Regions from separate parts of the Bradyrhizobium sp. MI1.4 genome, predicted to be linked through region 2. Evidence: riboswitches for the same ligand, from Rfam matches in the RefSeq annotation. Region 2 holds a riboswitch; each other region holds the start of a gene.
The links. A riboswitch is a leader RNA that binds a small molecule or an ion and turns the genes downstream of it on or off. The one in region 2 is predicted to bind cobalamin.

Region 1: it holds a riboswitch for cobalamin, as region 2 does, so the genes downstream of both, AC0L23_RS24325 (DUF1636 family protein) here and metE (5-methyltetrahydropteroyltriglutamate--homocysteine S-methyltransferase) in region 2, are expected to answer to the same signal.
Region 3: it holds a riboswitch for cobalamin, as region 2 does, so the genes downstream of both, AC0L23_RS24390 (energy-coupling factor ABC transporter permease) here and metE (5-methyltetrahydropteroyltriglutamate--homocysteine S-methyltransferase) in region 2, are expected to answer to the same signal.
Region 4: it holds a riboswitch for cobalamin, as region 2 does, so the genes downstream of both, metE (5-methyltetrahydropteroyltriglutamate--homocysteine S-methyltransferase) here and metE (5-methyltetrahydropteroyltriglutamate--homocysteine S-methyltransferase) in region 2, are expected to answer to the same signal.

Annotation. Positions count from the first base shown of each region.
Region 1 covers NZ_JBVVPP010000025.1:20,034-25,006, reverse strand. The annotation lists gene cobN (cobaltochelatase subunit CobN) at 1-1,178, opposite strand, end outside; gene cobW (cobalamin biosynthesis protein CobW) at 1,178-2,227, opposite strand; gene AC0L23_RS24325 (DUF1636 family protein) at 2,224-2,607, opposite strand; cobalamin riboswitch at 2,703-2,920, opposite strand; gene cobO (cob(I)yrinic acid a,c-diamide adenosyltransferase) at 2,961-3,596, shown strand; gene AC0L23_RS24315 (cobyric acid synthase) at 3,607-4,973, shown strand, end outside.
Region 2 covers NZ_JBVVPP010000002.1:396,760-401,732, forward strand. The annotation lists gene AC0L23_RS04160 (4Fe-4S binding protein) at 149-352, shown strand; cobalamin riboswitch at 1,138-1,337, shown strand; gene metE (5-methyltetrahydropteroyltriglutamate--homocysteine S-methyltransferase) at 1,437-3,752, shown strand; gene AC0L23_RS04170 (cytochrome-c peroxidase) at 4,573-4,973, opposite strand, start outside.
Region 3 covers NZ_JBVVPP010000025.1:32,867-37,839, reverse strand. The annotation lists gene cobT (nicotinate-nucleotide--dimethylbenzimidazole phosphoribosyltransferase) at 1-634, opposite strand, end outside; gene cobF (precorrin-6A synthase (deacetylating)) at 650-1,399, opposite strand; gene AC0L23_RS24390 (energy-coupling factor ABC transporter permease) at 1,445-2,122, opposite strand; cobalamin riboswitch at 2,160-2,379, opposite strand; gene cobA (uroporphyrinogen-III C-methyltransferase) at 2,425-3,156, opposite strand; gene AC0L23_RS24380 (cobyrinate a,c-diamide synthase) at 3,153-4,463, opposite strand; gene cobM (precorrin-4 C(11)-methyltransferase) at 4,463-4,973, opposite strand, start outside.
Region 4 covers NZ_JBVVPP010000002.1:24,097-29,069, reverse strand. The annotation lists gene AC0L23_RS02510 (EAL domain-containing response regulator) at 1-52, shown strand, start outside; gene AC0L23_RS02505 (4Fe-4S binding protein) at 629-832, shown strand; cobalamin riboswitch at 1,618-1,817, shown strand; gene metE (5-methyltetrahydropteroyltriglutamate--homocysteine S-methyltransferase) at 1,917-4,232, shown strand.

The DNA.
Region 1 (4,973 bases), on a different contig from region 2:
ACCGCGTGCGCGATCTGATGCGGACGGCCCGGATAGTTGGAGAGCACGAGTGCCATCCGCTTGTCAGCGGCCGGCGTCTCCGCAAGGCGCCGCCAGGCCGCAACGCGCGCGGCGACGGCCTTCACGCGCTCCTCGTCAGGCCTGTGTGCCAGATGCGAAAATTGCAAATCGGGATCCCGCATCGCGGCAGACTTGAAGCTCACCACGCCCGCGAACAGGCGGCCGTCGACCTCGGGCAGCACCACATGCATCGCGAGGTCGCCGGGCGACAGGCCGCGGAGCGAGCTCGCCCAGTCCTCGCGGCGGGCCGTGGAGAGCGCGACCTGGAACACGGGGCAGGATGCGGCGTCGAACGGCGTCGTGCCGTCGTCGCCCATCGCCGAGAACGCGGTCGCATTGACGATCGCGGCCGGAGGATTTTGCGCGAGATATCCGCGCAACCAATCTGCAACGCCTGGAGCCTTCAGCGAGGTAACGAAGACACCAAACGCGTCGAACCCCTTCTCGCGCAATGCGGCGATCAGGGCATCGACCGGGCCGGTGTCGGCAGCGGTGAGATAGGAGCGATAGAAGGCCACGAGCGCGCGCGGCCTGCCCTCACCCGACGCCGGCGCGGCAATGACGCCGCGCGCGGGATCGTAAAAGCCCATCTCGGGCACGGTCATGTCGCCGATAACAGGTCCCGCATAGAGGCCCGAAGCCAGCGCAAGCTGCGCGATCGCGGCTTGCGATGGGACGGGGCCGCCGGTGTCGCAGAGCACCTTGAGCCGCCGCAACGTCGAGACCGGCAGGGTCGAATACGCGTCCAGCCGCGTATCGTCGCGGCCGTCGGCCGGCAGCACGGCCAGCACGATGCCGCGCTCCTTCGCCAGCTGCTGCAGGGCCGCGAGCCCATACGGCCAATAGGATTCCCCGCCGATCAAACGCACGAGAATGCCGCGCGCGTGCGCAAGCGTGCGTTCGACATAGGTGTCGACCGAGAGCGGATGACGAAGTTCTGCGAGATTGACGAGCCGCAGCGACGGCAGGCTGTCGCGGCCACGGCGCCAGCCGGCCGCGAACGCGGCAAGATCGGAATCCGAATACGAGAGCACCACGAGATCGGCCGGGTCCTGGCCAATGTCCCTTGGTATCGCGGTCTCCTCGAGACCGCGGCTCTCGCGGAAGACGACGTGCATCAGATACCGGATCCTGAAAGACCGAGTCCCGCCTTGATCGCGGCCTCGTCGATATCGCCGTGCTCGCCGATCACGACCAGCTTTGACTGCCTCGCACCCGCGCCCCAGGGCTGGTCGAACTGGTGGCGCACGCGCTCGCCCACCGCTTGCAGCAAGAGGCGCATCGGCTTGCCTTGCACCGCGATGTAACCCTTGACGCGCAGCACATTCTGCTCGCGCGCCAGACGCTGAACGGATGCAACCAGCGCTTCGATATCGGTGACCTCAGGAAGATCGATCACGACGGACGCAAAATCGTCGTGCTCGTGATCCTCTTCGCCGTCGTGATGCGAGGGACGCGCGGCGAGATCGTTCTCGGCGGCAGCACCGAGGCCGAGGATGAGGCGCGCGTCGATCGCGCCGTCGGTGATCGCCAGCATCGGCACGCGGCGCGACATCTCGGCGGTGATCGCCGCCTTGGCTGCTTCGAGGCCTGCCGCGCCCGCAAGATCGGCCTTGGTCAGCAGCACGATGTCGGCGCAGGCGATCTGGTCCTCAAACACTTCCGACAGTGGCGTCTCATGGTCGAGATTGCCGTCCGCCGCGCGCTGCGCTTCGACGGCGTCAGGGTCGGGCGCAAAACGGCCCGCGGCGACAGCTTCGGCGTCGGCCAGCGCGATCACGCCGTCGACCGTGATGCGCGAACGGATCTCCGGCCAATCGAACGCCTTGAGCAACGGCTTGGGCAGCGCCAGGCCCGAGGTCTCGATCAGGATGTGATCGGGCTTGACGGCCCGCGACAGCAGCTTCTCCATGGTCGGAATAAAATCGTCGGCGACGGTGCAGCAGATGCAGCCATTGGCGAGCTCGATGATGTTCTCTTCCGGGCAATTCGCATCGGCGCAGGATTTCAGAATCTCGCCATCGACGCCCTCGCTGCCGAACTCGTTGACGAGCACCGCGAGCTTCTTGCCGTTGGCATTGGCAAGCAGATGCTGGATCAGCGTGGTCTTGCCGGAGCCGAGAAAGCCCGTGACGACCGTGACCGGGACTTTTGCGAGCGAATTCATTCGGCGGCCTCCGGCACGACGGCCAAGGGGGAAATGGGGGGAATGCGGGCAAGCGATTGCTTGCGGAATATCTCCGGGCGGCTGCGCCAGGGCACGAGGCCGTCGGGCGCGGCCGCATAGGCCGCGGCGCCCGCGACCACATCGCTCGCATTCGCATCCGACAGACGGCCATAGACATAGGACCAGCGGCCGGGCGCGCTGAGCGCGACGGAGCAACCCTGGTTGCATGCAGACAGGCATTCGACGGGAACCACGCTGACGCCGTCGGGCACGCCGGCCTCGAGGATCGCGCCATGCAGGCGCTTGCCGGGCGTCGTCTCGCCTTCGCCAAGTGTCTCGCCGGCGCGGCAGGTAATGCAGACATGAAGTGTGACGGTCATCGCTTCTTCCAGAATAAACAGCGGGAAGCGATGAGGCCCACGAACCGTTCTTGCGAAGGCCCGTTTCCCCGTCGCGGAACACCCCGTCCGCCGGTCCAAAATCGTCCGCGTTGGCAGGTCTCCCGGCTTGCGGAGCAGGGTTTCCCCTTCGATCCCCGCCTTCCCGATCCCCAGGGGATCAGTGGCTTCGGGCATCTCTCCGGTCACGGTCGCGGGGGCGGCTGCATTTTGGAACCAAATCTTGCCGATTCGGACCCTATCGCATTCCCTCTTCGCCTGTCGTAGGACAGGAACCAACGCCGGGCCACCATTTGCCCCCGACCGCCTCTTGTCAAGCCGAAGGACCCCGTCCGATGACGCCCGAACCGGATACCCAGACGGCCGACGAAACCGACGCCCGCCACGCCTCGAAAATGGCGAAGAAGAAGGTCGCCCGCGACAAGATCATGGCGACCAAGAGCGGCGAAAAGGGCCTGATCATCGTCCACACCGGGGCCGGCAAGGGCAAGTCCTCTTCGGCCTTCGGCATGATCGTCCGCTGCGTCGCCCATGGCTTCCCCTGCGCGGTCGTGCAGTTCATCAAGGGCGCCTGGGACACCGGCGAGCGCCGCATGCTGACCGGCCATTTCGGCGACCTATGCCAATTCCACGCCATGGGCGAGGGTTTTACCTGGGAGACGCAGGACCGCGCCCGCGACATCGCCGCCGCGCGCGCCGGCTGGGAGAAGGCCAAGGAGCTGATCCTCGACCAGAATCTCCGCATGGTCGTGCTCGACGAGATCAACATCGCGCTGCGCTACGACTATCTTGACATCGCGGAGGTCGTCGAATTCCTCACGACGCAGAAGCCGCCGATGACGCATGTCGTGCTCACCGGCCGCAACGCCAAGGACGAGCTGATCGAGATCGCCGATCTCGTCACCGAGATGACGCTGGTCAAGCATCCCTTCCGCTCGGGCATCAAGGCGCAAGCCGGCGTCGAGTTCTAAGAAACTCGCGATGGCGCGCGCATTGATGATCCAGGGAGCCGGCTCGGACGTGGGCAAGTCGCTCATCGTTGCCGGCCTCGCACGCGCCTTTGTGCGACGCGGCCTGCGCGTGGTCCCGTTCAAGCCGCAGAACATGTCGAACAATGCAGCCGTCACCGTTGACGGCGGCGAGATCGGCCGCGCCCAGGCACTCCAGGCGCTCGCCGCCGGCGTCGAGCCGCACACCGACATGAACCCGGTGCTGCTCAAGCCCGAGACCGATGTCGGCGCGCAGGTGATCGTGCAAGGAAAACGCATCGCGACCGCGCGTGCGCGTGAATATGCGGCGATGAAACCGTCATTGATGGGCGCCGTGCTGGAGAGCTTCGAGCGGCTGAAGGCGCGCGCCGATCTCGTTCTGGTGGAGGGTGCCGGCAGTCCGGCCGAAGTGAACCTGCGCAAGGCCGACATCGCCAATATGGGTTTTGCGCGCAAGGCCGACGTGCCGGTCGTGCTGGTTGGCGACATCAACCGCGGCGGTGTCATCGCGCAACTCGTCGGCATCAAGACGGTGATCGACCCGGACGATGCCGCGATGATCCAGGGATTTGTCATCAACAAGTTCCGCGGCGATCCCACATTGTTCGACGACGGCTACAGACTAATCGAAGAAAAGACCGCATGGCGCGGCCTCGGCGTGCTGCCCTGGTTCGCGCGCGCCGGCGAGCTGCCGGCCGAGGATGCGCTGGGCCTGAGCGATGCGCGCAAACCGGGCCAATGCAAGATCGCCTGTCTCGCGCTGTCGCGAATCGCCAATTTCGACGATCTCGATCCGCTCAAGCTCGAGCCTGGCGTCGATCTCGTGATGGTGCGGCCGGGCGAGGCCATTCCCGGCGACGTGCGCCTCGTCATCATTCCCGGCTCGAAATCCACTCGTGGCGACCTCGCCTTTCTGCGCGCGCAGGGCTGGGACATCGATCTCCTGGCGCATTACCGCAGAGGCGGCCATGTGCTCGGCCTCTGCGGCGGCTATCAGATGCTCGGACGCAGCGTCGCTGATCCCGAGGGGATCGAGGGCCCCGCCGGCGACACACCGGGTCTCGGACTTCTGGATGTGGAAACGGTGATGAGCTCGGAGAAGACGTTGACACGCGTCGCGGCGCTGCATGCCGCCACCAATCAGCCGATCGAGGCTTATGAAATCCACATCGGCCGCACTGATGGGCCGGATCGCGCGCGGCCATTCGCAAGGCTGAATGGCGAACCGGAAGGCGCGATCTCGCGCGACGGACGCGTGCAGGGCAGCTATCTGCACGGCCTGTTCACGTCGGATGATTTCCGCAAGGCCTTTTTGGCGAAGCTCGACATTCCCGCCGGCGACGAGCCCTATCACGCAAG
Region 2 (4,973 bases):
AGCGACCTGTTGCTGTCGCAGATGCAACACGGTCTCAGACCCGGGACAGCCGAATTGGGCAAATTGCCCAACATTGAGCGCGTCTGCGTTTGGCACGGCATTTGAAAGGGATCGCCCATGGCATCGCTCGCCTAAGGAGTCGGAAGGCATGGCTTACAAGATCGTCGCTTCGCAATGCACCGTTTGTGGCGCATGTGAGTTCGAGTGTCCCAACGCGGCGATCAGTCTGAAGCGCGACATTTACGTTATCGATGCCAAAAAATGTACGGAGTGCGAGGGCCATTGCGACACGCCGCAATGCGCGGTGGTCTGTCCGGTCCCTGACACCTGTGTCCCGTCCAAGACAGGATAGGCAGCCCGCGACCAAAAGGCCTCATCGCTCGATTTCGCGAACGAAGTTGTAGATGTGGGACCTTGAGGAGACCACGACCGCATGGGGCGCATCGAGGTCGATTAACATCGTTATGAGCTTAAGGCGCTGAGCGACTCCGAGGAACCCCTCAAAGGGCTCTGTCGGAGGACACCGTCGAATTTGTCACGAACAAGGACAAGGCCCTCGATGCTCAGTGGCCGCGTTAAGGCCTATCGTCGCTCGCCGCGAGTCGAGGCGAGGCAGACCGGCGTCGAGCGGCCACCGACGCATCGAAGCCGACGCAAAAGTCGCTCAGCACGTGAACACCTAGTGCACCGAGAAGATCATCTTGGCCAACCTCACGGAGCGGTCGACCTCGTGCCTGGTCGCGGGCCCGCCGAACACCAAGGAGCCGACCTGATCATCCGTGCGGTCCTGGAGCAATCCGGCTTTCGAAATTTTTAGGGAGCCTCGTGGGCTGTGACCAAACGGATGCCGGCCGAGGATGATCGCACCTTCCTGACGCGCAGGTTCGAAAAGCTGCTGACGGAAGGTCGCCTCCTCGCGATCACACAGATACCGAAAGCGGCCCGGGTTCGTTCCGGTGGTGGAGCTCAACCGTTACGCGAGCAGGGAGCGAATGCATTTCACAAGCGGAGCCTCCACGGATCAGGGCGTGTTCACCAGGCCGCGAGCAAGACCGTCGTACCCGCCTAGTGCGCTCGTAATCGCTTGGGCAATGTCGCAGCGAGAATCGGTAGGTTGACGCATCGATCCTCGTGCGCATAATTTCAAGCCGTCGCGGTCTCCGGATTTCGTTTGATCCGGAGCTAAGAGGGAAGCCGGTGCAATGCCGGCGCTGCCCCCGCAACTGTAAGCGGCGAGCCGCTGTCCAACGAAGTCACTGAAGCCATGCGGCTTCGGGAAGGCCGGACAGCAGCGACGACCCGTGAGCCAGGAGACCTGCCTCGACAAGATATCGTCCACGGGCGGGGCGTCCCGGTGTGCGCCAAGCAGTTGTCGCTCACGCGATGTTCGCTGTCTGCGTCCGCCATGGCCTTTGCCCCAACATGGGGTCTAAGCTATGTCAATCCTTTCGCTTCCCGTTGCCACACTGGGGACGTCACGCATCGGCCCACGACGCGAACTCAAATTCGCACTCGAGAGCTACTGGGCGGGAAAATCCAGCGAAGCCGAGCTCCTCGAGGCGGGGAGTGGACTTCGTGCCGCTAATTGGGCACGGCAGAAATCCCGCGGTGCGACCGTCATTCCTTCGAATGACTTCTCGCTCTACGACCATGTGCTCGATACCAGCCTAATGGTTGGCGCCATTCCCGACGTTTACGGCTGGAACGAAGGTCCTGTGTCGCTTAAAACCTACTTCACCATGGCGCGTGGCGCTCAAGACGGTGGTCACGCTCAGCATGGGCCCGGCGTAGCCGCACAGGAGATGACGAAGTGGTTCGATACGAACTACCACTACATGGTGCCGGAATTTCACCAGGATCAGATCTTTAAGTATGCCTCTCGGAAGCCGATCGAGGAATATGAGGAGGCAAGAAGCCTCGGTTATCAGACGCGGCCCGTCCTAGTGGGCCCAGTCACTTTCCTGAAGCTCGGCAAAAGCGTAAATCCCGCATTCAATCCGCTGTCGCTGCTTGATCGACTCCTCCCCGTCTATGTCGATGTTCTCCGCGAACTAGCCTCGCGCGGCGCTGAATGGGTTCAGCTCGACGAGCCATGCCTAGTGATGGACGTCGACGAAGCATCTCGGGCCGCTGTCCGCCGGGCCTATGCTCATTTCGCTAAGGCCGTGCCGGCCCTTAAAATCATGGTGGCCACATACTTCGGGGGTGTCGGCGACAATCTTGAAACAGTCTTGGCCTTGCCCGTTGCCGGGGTTCATGTCGACCTGGTTCGTGCACCTGACCAGTTGGACGCGATTGTCGCCAGAGCAGGTAGAGATCTCGTGGTCTCGCTCGGTGTCGTTGATGGTCGCAACGTGTGGCGCTCTAATCTGCCGGCGCTACTCGACCAACTTGCTCCTATGGTCAAAAAACTGGGCAGGGACCGTGTTCAGATTGCCCCCTCCTGCTCGCTGCTTCATGTTCCGACCGACATTGAACTAGAGATCGATCTCGATCCCAATCTGAAGACGTGGTTGGCGTTCTCAGTGCAGAAGATCAAGGAACTTTCGATATTGGGCAAAGCGCTGGCTGGCCATGCTGCCGACGTGACCGATGAACTCACGCTCTCAGAGGATGCATCCGTCACCCGCGAAACATCGCCGAAGATCCACAGTGCGAACGTCGCCGGACGAATGGCCGCGATCGACGATAGCATGCGTCGCCGTCGCAGTGCGTTCACCCAGCGCGCCGACGTCCAGCGCGTCGCCTTCGCATTGCCGATGTTTCCAACCACAACCATCGGATCCTTTCCGCAAACGGCGGACGTCCGCAATGCGCGTGCAGCTCATGCGCGGGGAGCGCTGAATGACACGCAGTACGAGCAGCTTCTGAAAGCGGAGACAGCCCATACCGTGCATTGGCAGGAAGATATCGGCCTGGACGTGCTCGTACACGGTGAGTTCGAGCGCAATGACATGGTTCAATACTTTGGCGAGCAGCTGTTGGGTTTCGCATTCACCAAGCACGGCTGGGTTCAGTCTTATGGCTCGCGGTGCGTTCGTCCTCCTATCCTGTTTGGAGATGTCTCCCGCCCGAAGCCCATGACCGTTAAATGGTGGCGACATGCGCAGTCTCTGACCAAAAAACCCGTCAAGGCTATGCTGACCGGACCGGTGACGATCCTGAACTGGTCGTTTGTCCGTGACGACATCCCGCGGAGCGAGACATGCCGACAGATCGCTCTCGCGATCCGAGACGAGGTCATCGACCTTGAGGCGGCTGGAGCGACCATGATCCAGATCGACGAGGCTGCGTTGCGGGAGGGATTGCCACTGCGCAAATCGCAGTGGAAGGACTATCTAGATTGGGCAGTGGACAGTTTCCGTGTTTGCTCCTCCGCTGTCGCTGACGGAACTCAGATCCATACGCACATGTGCTATTCCGAGTTCAACGAAATCATCGATGCGATCGCAGCAATGGATGCCGACGTCATTTCAATCGAGGCGTCGCGCTCCAAAATGGAATTGCTCGACGCTTTCAAGAGCTACAAATATCCTAATGAAATCGGGCCGGGCGTCTATGACATTCATTCACCGCGCATTCCCGCAGCAGCCGAGATCAAGCAGCTGATTGTGTTGGCGCGGCAGCGGGTTTCCGATCGGCAGCTCTGGATCAATCCCGACTGCGGACTGAAAACTCGAAGATGGGAGGAGGTGCGTCCCGCGCTCGTCAATATGGTGGCCGCCGCACGCGAGTTGCGGGCCGAGGCATGATCGTACGGAGCGTGTCGCCAACCTATCTGTGAATAAGATGAACGCGCTTTGGGAGCTCGCGATAACCTTGCGAGCTTCCAAAGTTTCCAGCGCCTACGAATGCCGGTTTGCCCCGGCGGAGGCGATCGCATACAGCGGCGACAAGCTCGAATCCGGCGGACGACCGCATGCCGGCCATACCGATTAGGTGACATATTCCCAGTCACTTGCGCTCGACGCGAACCACGATCCTATCGCTTCATTTATCCATCCCATGGATGCGTCCCATCACAACAATCTATTTTACCGCCCTTGCGGAATTTCATACCTAATTTGCGCCTTCGCGCGGTCTTCGGGAAGATTTGCTGGTATTCGGCGGTGCCAAAATACTGGCGCGTGACGGCAAACTGACGGTTGAGTTTCAGGGCTCGGCAGTCAAACCGCCTGCGCGATGGATCCCAGCTCCGTCAAGGCGCTGCCCGTGCCAACCGGACAGCTGGCAAGTGGTGAGCAAGTCCTGAAGTTTACGACAGGAGCGGAAGGCAAGCGGCTCGCTAACTTGTGCAGAGCGATATCCGCTTCTTGTTGTTTGACGGCGAGTGCCCTCGTCGTAAGTCGATCGCCGGTAGTCCTCCCTACCGACGAAAGCTGGAACGATGCGGAAAGCAGCGTCGCTCCCGCGTGACTTTCGCCCGGCCTCGCATTGCGGCCGGGCGGCTTTTTATGTGCCTGCTTATCAGTGACAGCAGGGGATCATTCATTTTGGCGTCATTGCGGGACCCCGGGTTCTTGGAGCGCATCTGTTGCTGTTCGGCAGGGCATGAGGCCGGTGCTGCTAAGGCTATCTGTCTATTGAAGGCTTTGGTGTCGTGTTGGTGCGCGTCGGCAGTATCGGATATTCGATCTTAGGCAGCCGACCGGTCAGCGAATTCAGAAATGAGATAATGTCGTTTTCCTCTCTATCGCTAAGCTTGGTGCCGAGCTGGATTTCACTCATCAGGGCAACAGCTTGCTTCAGGCTCCAAACCTGTCCCGAATGAAAGTAAGGGGCTCGCAACGCGACGTTTCGCAATGGCGCCGCGCGGAAGACATATTCGTCGCCGACCGCCCTGGTGACCGCAAACCGGCCCTTATCGGCGTCCGGAAGCACGCTTGCGTCCGGCTTTTTCATCACGCCGAACGGGAAGTAGGCCTGTCCACCGAGATTGATACCATTGTGGCAAGAGGAACATCCCTTCGCCA
Region 3 (4,973 bases), on a different contig from region 2:
TGTGCACACGGCCGGCCGCGTCGATGCCGGTACCGCTGCCCGCGATCTCCGCGGCGCTCACGCCGAGCAAGCCGGCCGCGATCGCCGCCGATGTCGTGGTGTTGCCGATGCCCATCTCGCCGAAGATCAGAAGATCGGGCTGCCCGGCCTGTGCGCGCGTCACCGCACGTCGGCCGGCTTCGAACGCAAATGCCAGCTCCGTGGGGGTGAGCGCAGCTTCGACGCTGAAATCGCGCGTACCGCTGCGCGGCTTGTCGGTCACGATTCCAGCCATCTCCTCCTGCGCCAGCGTGCCGGCGTCGACGACCTCCAGGCTGGAGCCCAGCTCACGCGCCAGCACCGAGATTGCGGCACCGCCGGAGGCGAAGTTCGCCAGCATCGCGATCGTCACTTCCTGCGGATAGGCCGAGACGCCCTGCGCGACGATGCCGTGATCGCCGGCGAAGATGATGATCGGCACCCGCGCCGCGCGCGGCTGCTCGGTTGCTTGCAGGCCCGCAAGCTCGATCGCGAGCTGCTCGAGCAGGCCGAGCGCGCCGGTCGGTTTCGTCAGTTGCGCCTGCCGCGCCACCGCCGCCTCGCGGTGGACTGCGGAGATGTCGGGGCATTGTTGGGTGACCCATTCGGGGAGCATGCTGCCTCGCTTGCCTCACAGCCTGCGCTTGAGGATGTAACTGTCCATGATCCAGCCGTGCCGTTCGCGCGCCTCTTGCCGCACGGCGACGATGCGCGGGCCGATCTCGGCCAGCGCGCCGGACATGACGATCTGATCGGGCATGCCGAGATAGGCCCCCCACCAGATGTGCAGGCCCGCCGGATCAAGCGACTCGAATGCCGTGCCGCCGTCGAGCATCACCACCACGGTATCGACACCTTGCGGCCAGCCGCCATCGCGCAAGCGGCGTCCGGTCGAAACTAGAAAGGGCTCGCCGATGTCGTTGAGCGGCAACGCATGCGCCGCACACAGCGCCTGGATCGAGGTGATGCCGGGCACGACCTCGATCTTTGGCGAGGGATTGAGCCGCCGCGCAATGCGCAGCGAGGAATCATAAAGCGAGGGATCGCCCCAGATCAGCAGCGCGACCTTGCCCTCTCCTTCGAGATGATCCCCGATCGTCTGCGACCAGACGGCGGCCACGGCATCATGCCAATCGTCCACGCCCTTGCGATAGTCCGCTTCAGCGGCGTCCCGCACGGGCAGATCGAACTCGGCAATGCGGGTCGTGTCGCTGGTGAGCACATCGGCGCAGATCGTCCGCCTGAGATCGGCGAGGTCGGACTTGGCCGTCCCCTTGCGGGGGATCAGGACGAGATCGGCCGCGTTGATGGCAGTAATCGCGGCACGCGTGAGCTGCTCGGGATCGCCGCAACCGATGCCTATCAGAGAGAGCGTGAGCATGGTGGCTGCGAAGGGCGGCCATCATGGCCGCCCGTTCGCTTGTCTCTAGGCCGCGTTGTGCAAACGCGGCGTGACGAGGCCGGGCGCGGTGACGCCGCGCAGCGACTTTGCCAGCGCCAGCACGCCGAGATCGGCGAGCGGCTCAATCACGATGACCAGCGCATAGGACGCCGCGAAGGTCGCGATGTTGGCGAGGTTGGTCGCGCCGAAGCCGGAGCCATAAATCGCCCAGAACGCCACCCAGGCGATGACGCCCGCCTGATAGGTCGTCGAAAGCGCCAGCGCCTGGCGGTACTTCAGATCGACATAGGCCGTGTTGCTCGAAATGATCCGCGTGGCGATCGCCTGGATTCCGAACAGCGGCACCAATAGCGTGGTGACGTTCATGCCATATTGGGGCAAGTCGGGCGGCTCGAAGAAGATGCCCTGGAACAGCAGGCCAAACGCGAGGCCGAAGGCCGCAGGCGCCGCGCCAAACAGCAGGAACAAGGTCGAGCCGAGGATGAAGTGCACTTCGGAGACGCCGACCGGGAAGTGCGGCAGGATCTCGAAGAAGATAAACACAAGTCCCGTGGTGGCGAGCGTCCGCGCCGCGAACGACGTGATGCCCTGCTCGCGCACGGTCTCAACCGCGAGCTTCAAGGCAACGCCGCCGACGGCAATGCCGGTTGCATAACTCAGCACGAGCTTGGCGTCCGAGACTAGTCCGGGTTCGATATGCATGGCTCAGATCCTTCTTGCCGTCACACCCGACGGCCTTGGCCTCAAAACATGCACGGCCGGTCTCCTGGCTCGCGGTTCACTGGGAGTCTCCGGCCTTCCCGGGCCTCGCGGCCCAGTGGCTGATCGAAGTCCCTCACCGCTTACAGTCGCGGGGGCGGCTGGGGTTTTGGGCGCCGCAACTGGGTCCGCCCATCCCCATTCCCGATTATGCTCCGGCGCTTTGCGCCGCGTCGAGCACCATGCGTCTCCTGTGTGCCTCTTTCGCCGGCCGGGCGTCAAGGGGCAACGGGCGGACGAGGCAGTCATGACGGATAATTCCCCGCCAGCGCGCCGAACAGGATGACGGCCGCCGTGGAGGCCGCTCCGCCCCGCGCAAGCTGCTCGGCAAGTTCCGAAATGGTGGTGCGGACCAGCCGCTCATCGGGACGGCCGAGCGATTCGGCAAACAACGCCGGCGTGGTTGGGGCGAGCCCGTGCTCGATCAATTTGACGACCAACGCCGGAAACGTCCGCCGGCCCATATAGACCACGGTTGTCGCCTCCGGATCGGCCAGCGCCGCCCAATTGAGATCTGGCGGCAGCTCGCCGGTGACGTCCGCCCCGGTCACGAACTGCACGCGGCGCGAGGTGTGACGCCGGGTCAGCGGAATGCCGGCTTGCGCGGCGGCGACACAGGCCGAGGTGACGCCGGGAATGATCTCGTAGCCGATGCCCGCTTCGCGCAGCGTCTCGAGCTCCTCCTCAAGCCGGCCAAAGATGCCGGCATCGCCCGACTTCAATCGCACCACGCGCGCGCCTGTCACGGCATAGTCGACCAGCAGGCGGTTGACATGGTGCTGCTTGGTCGAGGCCCGCCCTGCCCGCTTTCCCACCGCGACGAGATTGGCGCCGGGCCGGGCCAGATCGAGGATCGCGCCTGAAGCAAGATCGTCATAGAGCACAACGTCGGCCTCGCGCAGCCGCGCTGCACCCTTGAGCGTGAGCAGCTCGGGATCGCCGGGCCCGGCGGAGACAAAGGAGACAAAACCGCTCACCGGTCCTCCGCGATCAGATGGAAGAACGTGCCGGTGGCTTGTCCCCGCCGCGAGCCGGTCTCGGCAATGACCGCACCTGTCGCGTCGTGCACGACCGCCAGCGCCGTGTCGGGCTGCGCGACTATGGTCGAATAGTGGAATTCATGGCCACGCAGGCGTGCACCCGCCTGATGACCCGGCATCGGCGCGGCGAGCTCGGCCAGACGATAGCCCAGATGCATGCGGCGCTTGGCAAAGCTCGTCTCCAGGCCGAGCAGGCCCGTCATCTCGTGGCTGATGCCATCGGCGTCGGTCAAAGCGGTGCCCAGCACCATATAGCCCCCGCATTCGCCGTGCACCGGGCGCGTCTCGGCGAAGGCGCGCAATCCGCTGCGGAAGCGCGCATTGGCAGCGATCCTGCCGGCCTGCAGCTCGGGATAGCCGCCAGGCAGCCAGCACACATCGGCGACCGGATCAGGGGCTTCATCGGCGAGCGGCGAGAATGTCGAGATCTCCGCACCCGCCGCGCGCCACGCTTCCAGCATGTGCGGATAGACGAAGGAGAACGCGGCATCACGGGCAAGCGCAATGCGCTGGCCGGGCGGCGTCACGTTGACGCCGCTTGCGGCAGGTTGCGGCGACCAGGTGGCCGCCGAACGCAGCACCGCGTCGAGATCGACATGCTCGGCAACGAAGCGCGCGGCCTCGTCGATCAGCTTGCCGATTTCCGCCTGCTCCTCGGCCTGCACCAGTCCGAGATGCCGCTTCGGCAGGCTGATCTCGGCATGGCGCGGCAGCGCGCCGAATACGGCGATGCCGGCATCCAGCAGCGCGCGCCGCACGAGGGCTTCGTGGCGCGGGCTGGCAACGCGATTGAGCACGACGCCTGCAAGGCGCACACCGGGGCGGTAGTCGCGAAGGCCCGCCGCGATCGCGGCCGCCGTTTGTGCCTGTCCTGAGGGATCGATCACCAGCAGCACCGGCCAGTCCAGCATCTCCGCGATGTCGGCGGTCGCCCCGGTGCCGCAGACGCCACGCGCGGCGACGCCGTCGAACAGACCCATCGAGCCTTCGGCCAGCACGACATCGGCGTCAATGCCGCGACTGACGAGATGCGAGATTGTCCCGCGATCCATCGCCCAACTGTCGACATTAACCGAGGCGCGTCCCGTCGCGGCGGCATGAAACGCGGGATCGATGTAATCGGGGCCGCTCTTGAAGCACTGCACCCGCAATCCGCTGTTGCGCCAGGCGCGAGCAAGCGCCAGCGTCAGTGTGGTCTTGCCGACGCCGGAGGCCGGCGCGGAGATAACGAGCCCTGCCGCCATCACGACACCTCCGGAAAGCGCGGCTCGGCGCCGACCGGCCGATAGCGGCGGTCATAGTCGGCAGCATAGAGACGGCTCTCGGAAAAATCCGCCGAGCCCAGCGTCTTGCCGACCAGGATCAACGCGGTGCGCTCCATCTCGCCCCCGACCGCAGCGTCGAGTGTTGCGAGCGTGGCGCGGATGATGCGCTGCTCGGGCCAGCTCGCACGCCAGACGATCGCGACCGGGCAATCCGCGCCATAATGCGGCGTCAGCTCAGCGACGACCTTGTCGAGCAGATGAATCGACAGATGGATGGCGAGCACCGCGCCGGTGGCGGCGAAGGCGGCAAGCTTCTCGCCTTCGGGCATCGCGCTGGCGCGGCCCGGCGTGCGCGTCAGCACCACGGTCTGGGCAAGGCCGGGCAGCGTCAGCTCGGCCTCCAGCGCAGCCGCGGCGGCCGAGAAAGAGGGAACGCCGGGCGTGACCGTGTAGGGAATGTCGAGCGTGCGCAGGCGGCGGAGCTGTTCG
Region 4 (4,973 bases), 370 kb from region 2:
GAAGCAATTTGCACAGTCATCTTTCAACCCTGCTCCAGCTGGTCTAAAATAGTTGCGAGTGGCTGAGTGCGGCCAAGCGACGCTCACGAGCACCGCCATGCCTACTCGGCACCAGGCATGAGGCTGAGTGCAATTCGGTCTGCAAGGCCAGTGTCGCTCGTCCCGCCGCCACTTCATTTCCCTCCGAAGCTTGTTATACCACAAGCCCGTTTTGGCAAGCCTCCAGCGAGTCCTCCGCGCAGCTAGCGTTGCAGCCATGAGCGAGGCTTGCACAAACCTCCAGTCGGGGTGTGTGACCGGAGGTTTGCCGAGATCCAACGTAGACCTGCGTCCGTTGGCGGTTTTTGCCGTCGCCGGTTGAGGAAGCGTCAGCCTCGCTTGCCCCCGCGCTGACGTGCCAAACAAACCGACGGACGCTTCCAGCGTCAAGTCGCGACTGACTCTCGCAAGAGGGCCCGAGGGCTCGTAGCCTGAAATTGAAGCGACCTGTTGCTGTCGCAGATGCAACACGGTCTCAGACCCGGGACAGCCGAATTGGGCAAATTGCCCAACATTGAGCGCGTCTGCGTTTGGCACGGCATTTGAAAGGGATCGCCCATGGCATCGCTCGCCTAAGGAGTCGGAAGGCATGGCTTACAAGATCGTCGCTTCGCAATGCACCGTTTGTGGCGCATGTGAGTTCGAGTGTCCCAACGCGGCGATCAGTCTGAAGCGCGACATTTACGTTATCGATGCCAAAAAATGTACGGAGTGCGAGGGCCATTGCGACACGCCGCAATGCGCGGTGGTCTGTCCGGTCCCTGACACCTGTGTCCCGTCCAAGACAGGATAGGCAGCCCGCGACCAAAAGGCCTCATCGCTCGATTTCGCGAACGAAGTTGTAGATGTGGGACCTTGAGGAGACCACGACCGCATGGGGCGCATCGAGGTCGATTAACATCGTTATGAGCTTAAGGCGCTGAGCGACTCCGAGGAACCCCTCAAAGGGCTCTGTCGGAGGACACCGTCGAATTTGTCACGAACAAGGACAAGGCCCTCGATGCTCAGTGGCCGCGTTAAGGCCTATCGTCGCTCGCCGCGAGTCGAGGCGAGGCAGACCGGCGTCGAGCGGCCACCGACGCATCGAAGCCGACGCAAAAGTCGCTCAGCACGTGAACACCTAGTGCACCGAGAAGATCATCTTGGCCAACCTCACGGAGCGGTCGACCTCGTGCCTGGTCGCGGGCCCGCCGAACACCAAGGAGCCGACCTGATCATCCGTGCGGTCCTGGAGCAATCCGGCTTTCGAAATTTTTAGGGAGCCTCGTGGGCTGTGACCAAACGGATGCCGGCCGAGGATGATCGCACCTTCCTGACGCGCAGGTTCGAAAAGCTGCTGACGGAAGGTCGCCTCCTCGCGATCACACAGATACCGAAAGCGGCCCGGGTTCGTTCCGGTGGTGGAGCTCAACCGTTACGCGAGCAGGGAGCGAATGCATTTCACAAGCGGAGCCTCCACGGATCAGGGCGTGTTCACCAGGCCGCGAGCAAGACCGTCGTACCCGCCTAGTGCGCTCGTAATCGCTTGGGCAATGTCGCAGCGAGAATCGGTAGGTTGACGCATCGATCCTCGTGCGCATAATTTCAAGCCGTCGCGGTCTCCGGATTTCGTTTGATCCGGAGCTAAGAGGGAAGCCGGTGCAATGCCGGCGCTGCCCCCGCAACTGTAAGCGGCGAGCCGCTGTCCAACGAAGTCACTGAAGCCATGCGGCTTCGGGAAGGCCGGACAGCAGCGACGACCCGTGAGCCAGGAGACCTGCCTCGACAAGATATCGTCCACGGGCGGGGCGTCCCGGTGTGCGCCAAGCAGTTGTCGCTCACGCGATGTTCGCTGTCTGCGTCCGCCATGGCCTTTGCCCCAACATGGGGTCTAAGCTATGTCAATCCTTTCGCTTCCCGTTGCCACACTGGGGACGTCACGCATCGGCCCACGACGCGAACTCAAATTCGCACTCGAGAGCTACTGGGCGGGAAAATCCAGCGAAGCCGAGCTCCTCGAGGCGGGGAGTGGACTTCGTGCCGCTAATTGGGCACGGCAGAAATCCCGCGGTGCGACCGTCATTCCTTCGAATGACTTCTCGCTCTACGACCATGTGCTCGATACCAGCCTAATGGTTGGCGCCATTCCCGACGTTTACGGCTGGAACGAAGGTCCTGTGTCGCTTAAAACCTACTTCACCATGGCGCGTGGCGCTCAAGACGGTGGTCACGCTCAGCATGGGCCCGGCGTAGCCGCACAGGAGATGACGAAGTGGTTCGATACGAACTACCACTACATGGTGCCGGAATTTCACCAGGATCAGATCTTTAAGTATGCCTCTCGGAAGCCGATCGAGGAATATGAGGAGGCAAGAAGCCTCGGTTATCAGACGCGGCCCGTCCTAGTGGGCCCAGTCACTTTCCTGAAGCTCGGCAAAAGCGTAAATCCCGCATTCAATCCGCTGTCGCTGCTTGATCGACTCCTCCCCGTCTATGTCGATGTTCTCCGCGAACTAGCCTCGCGCGGCGCTGAATGGGTTCAGCTCGACGAGCCATGCCTAGTGATGGACGTCGACGAAGCATCTCGGGCCGCTGTCCGCCGGGCCTATGCTCATTTCGCTAAGGCCGTGCCGGCCCTTAAAATCATGGTGGCCACATACTTCGGGGGTGTCGGCGACAATCTTGAAACAGTCTTGGCCTTGCCCGTTGCCGGGGTTCATGTCGACCTGGTTCGTGCACCTGACCAGTTGGACGCGATTGTCGCCAGAGCAGGTAGAGATCTCGTGGTCTCGCTCGGTGTCGTTGATGGTCGCAACGTGTGGCGCTCTAATCTGCCGGCGCTACTCGACCAACTTGCTCCTATGGTCAAAAAACTGGGCAGGGACCGTGTTCAGATTGCCCCCTCCTGCTCGCTGCTTCATGTTCCGACCGACATTGAACTAGAGATCGATCTCGATCCCAATCTGAAGACGTGGTTGGCGTTCTCAGTGCAGAAGATCAAGGAACTTTCGATATTGGGCAAAGCGCTGGCTGGCCATGCTGCCGACGTGACCGATGAACTCACGCTCTCAGAGGATGCATCCGTCACCCGCGAAACATCGCCGAAGATCCACAGTGCGAACGTCGCCGGACGAATGGCCGCGATCGACGATAGCATGCGTCGCCGTCGCAGTGCGTTCACCCAGCGCGCCGACGTCCAGCGCGTCGCCTTCGCATTGCCGATGTTTCCAACCACAACCATCGGATCCTTTCCGCAAACGGCGGACGTCCGCAATGCGCGTGCAGCTCATGCGCGGGGAGCGCTGAATGACACGCAGTACGAGCAGCTTCTGAAAGCGGAGACAGCCCATACCGTGCATTGGCAGGAAGATATCGGCCTGGACGTGCTCGTACACGGTGAGTTCGAGCGCAATGACATGGTTCAATACTTTGGCGAGCAGCTGTTGGGTTTCGCATTCACCAAGCACGGCTGGGTTCAGTCTTATGGCTCGCGGTGCGTTCGTCCTCCTATCCTGTTTGGAGATGTCTCCCGCCCGAAGCCCATGACCGTTAAATGGTGGCGACATGCGCAGTCTCTGACCAAAAAACCCGTCAAGGCTATGCTGACCGGACCGGTGACGATCCTGAACTGGTCGTTTGTCCGTGACGACATCCCGCGGAGCGAGACATGCCGACAGATCGCTCTCGCGATCCGAGACGAGGTCATCGACCTTGAGGCGGCTGGAGCGACCATGATCCAGATCGACGAGGCTGCGTTGCGGGAGGGATTGCCACTGCGCAAATCGCAGTGGAAGGACTATCTAGATTGGGCAGTGGACAGTTTCCGTGTTTGCTCCTCCGCTGTCGCTGACGGAACTCAGATCCATACGCACATGTGCTATTCCGAGTTCAACGAAATCATCGATGCGATCGCAGCAATGGATGCCGACGTCATTTCAATCGAGGCGTCGCGCTCCAAAATGGAATTGCTCGACGCTTTCAAGAGCTACAAATATCCTAATGAAATCGGGCCGGGCGTCTATGACATTCATTCACCGCGCATTCCCGCAGCAGCCGAGATCAAGCAGCTGATTGTGTTGGCGCGGCAGCGGGTTTCCGATCGGCAGCTCTGGATCAATCCCGACTGCGGACTGAAAACTCGAAGATGGGAGGAGGTGCGTCCCGCGCTCGTCAATATGGTGGCCGCCGCACGCGAGTTGCGGGCCGAGGCATGATCGTACGGAGCGTGTCGCCAACCTATCTGTGAATAAGATGAACGCGCTTTGGGAGCTCGCGATAACCTTGCGAGCTTCCAAAGTTTCCAGCGCCTACGAATGCCGGTTTGCCCCGGCGGAGGCGATCGCATACAGCGGCGACAAGCTCGAATCCGGCGGACGACCGCATGCCGGCCATACCGATTAGGTGACATATTCCCAGTCACTTGCGCTCGACGCGAACCACGATCCTATCGCTTCATTTATCCATCCCATGGATGCGTCCCATCACAACAATCTATTTTACCGCCCTTGCGGAATTTCATACCTAATTTGCGCCTTCGCGCGGTCTTCGGGAAGATTTGCTGGTATTCGGCGGTGCCAAAATACTGGCGCGTGACGGCAAACTGACGGTTGAGTTTCAGGGCTCGGCAGTCAAACCGCCTGCGCGATGGATCCCAGCTCCGTCAAGGCGCTGCCCGTGCCAACCGGACAGCTGGCAAGTGGTGAGCAAGTCCTGAAGTTTACGACAGGAGCGGAAGGCAAGCGGCTCGCTAACTTGTGCAGAGCGATATCCGCTTCTTGTTGTTTGACGGCGAGTGCCCTCGTCGTAAGTCGATCGCCGGTAGTCCTCCCTACCGACGAAAGCTGGAACGATGCGGAAAGCAGCGTCGCTCCCGCGTGACTTTCGCCCGGCCTCGCATTGCGGCCGGGCGGCTTTTTATGTGCCTGCTTATCAGTGACAGCAGGGGATCATTCATT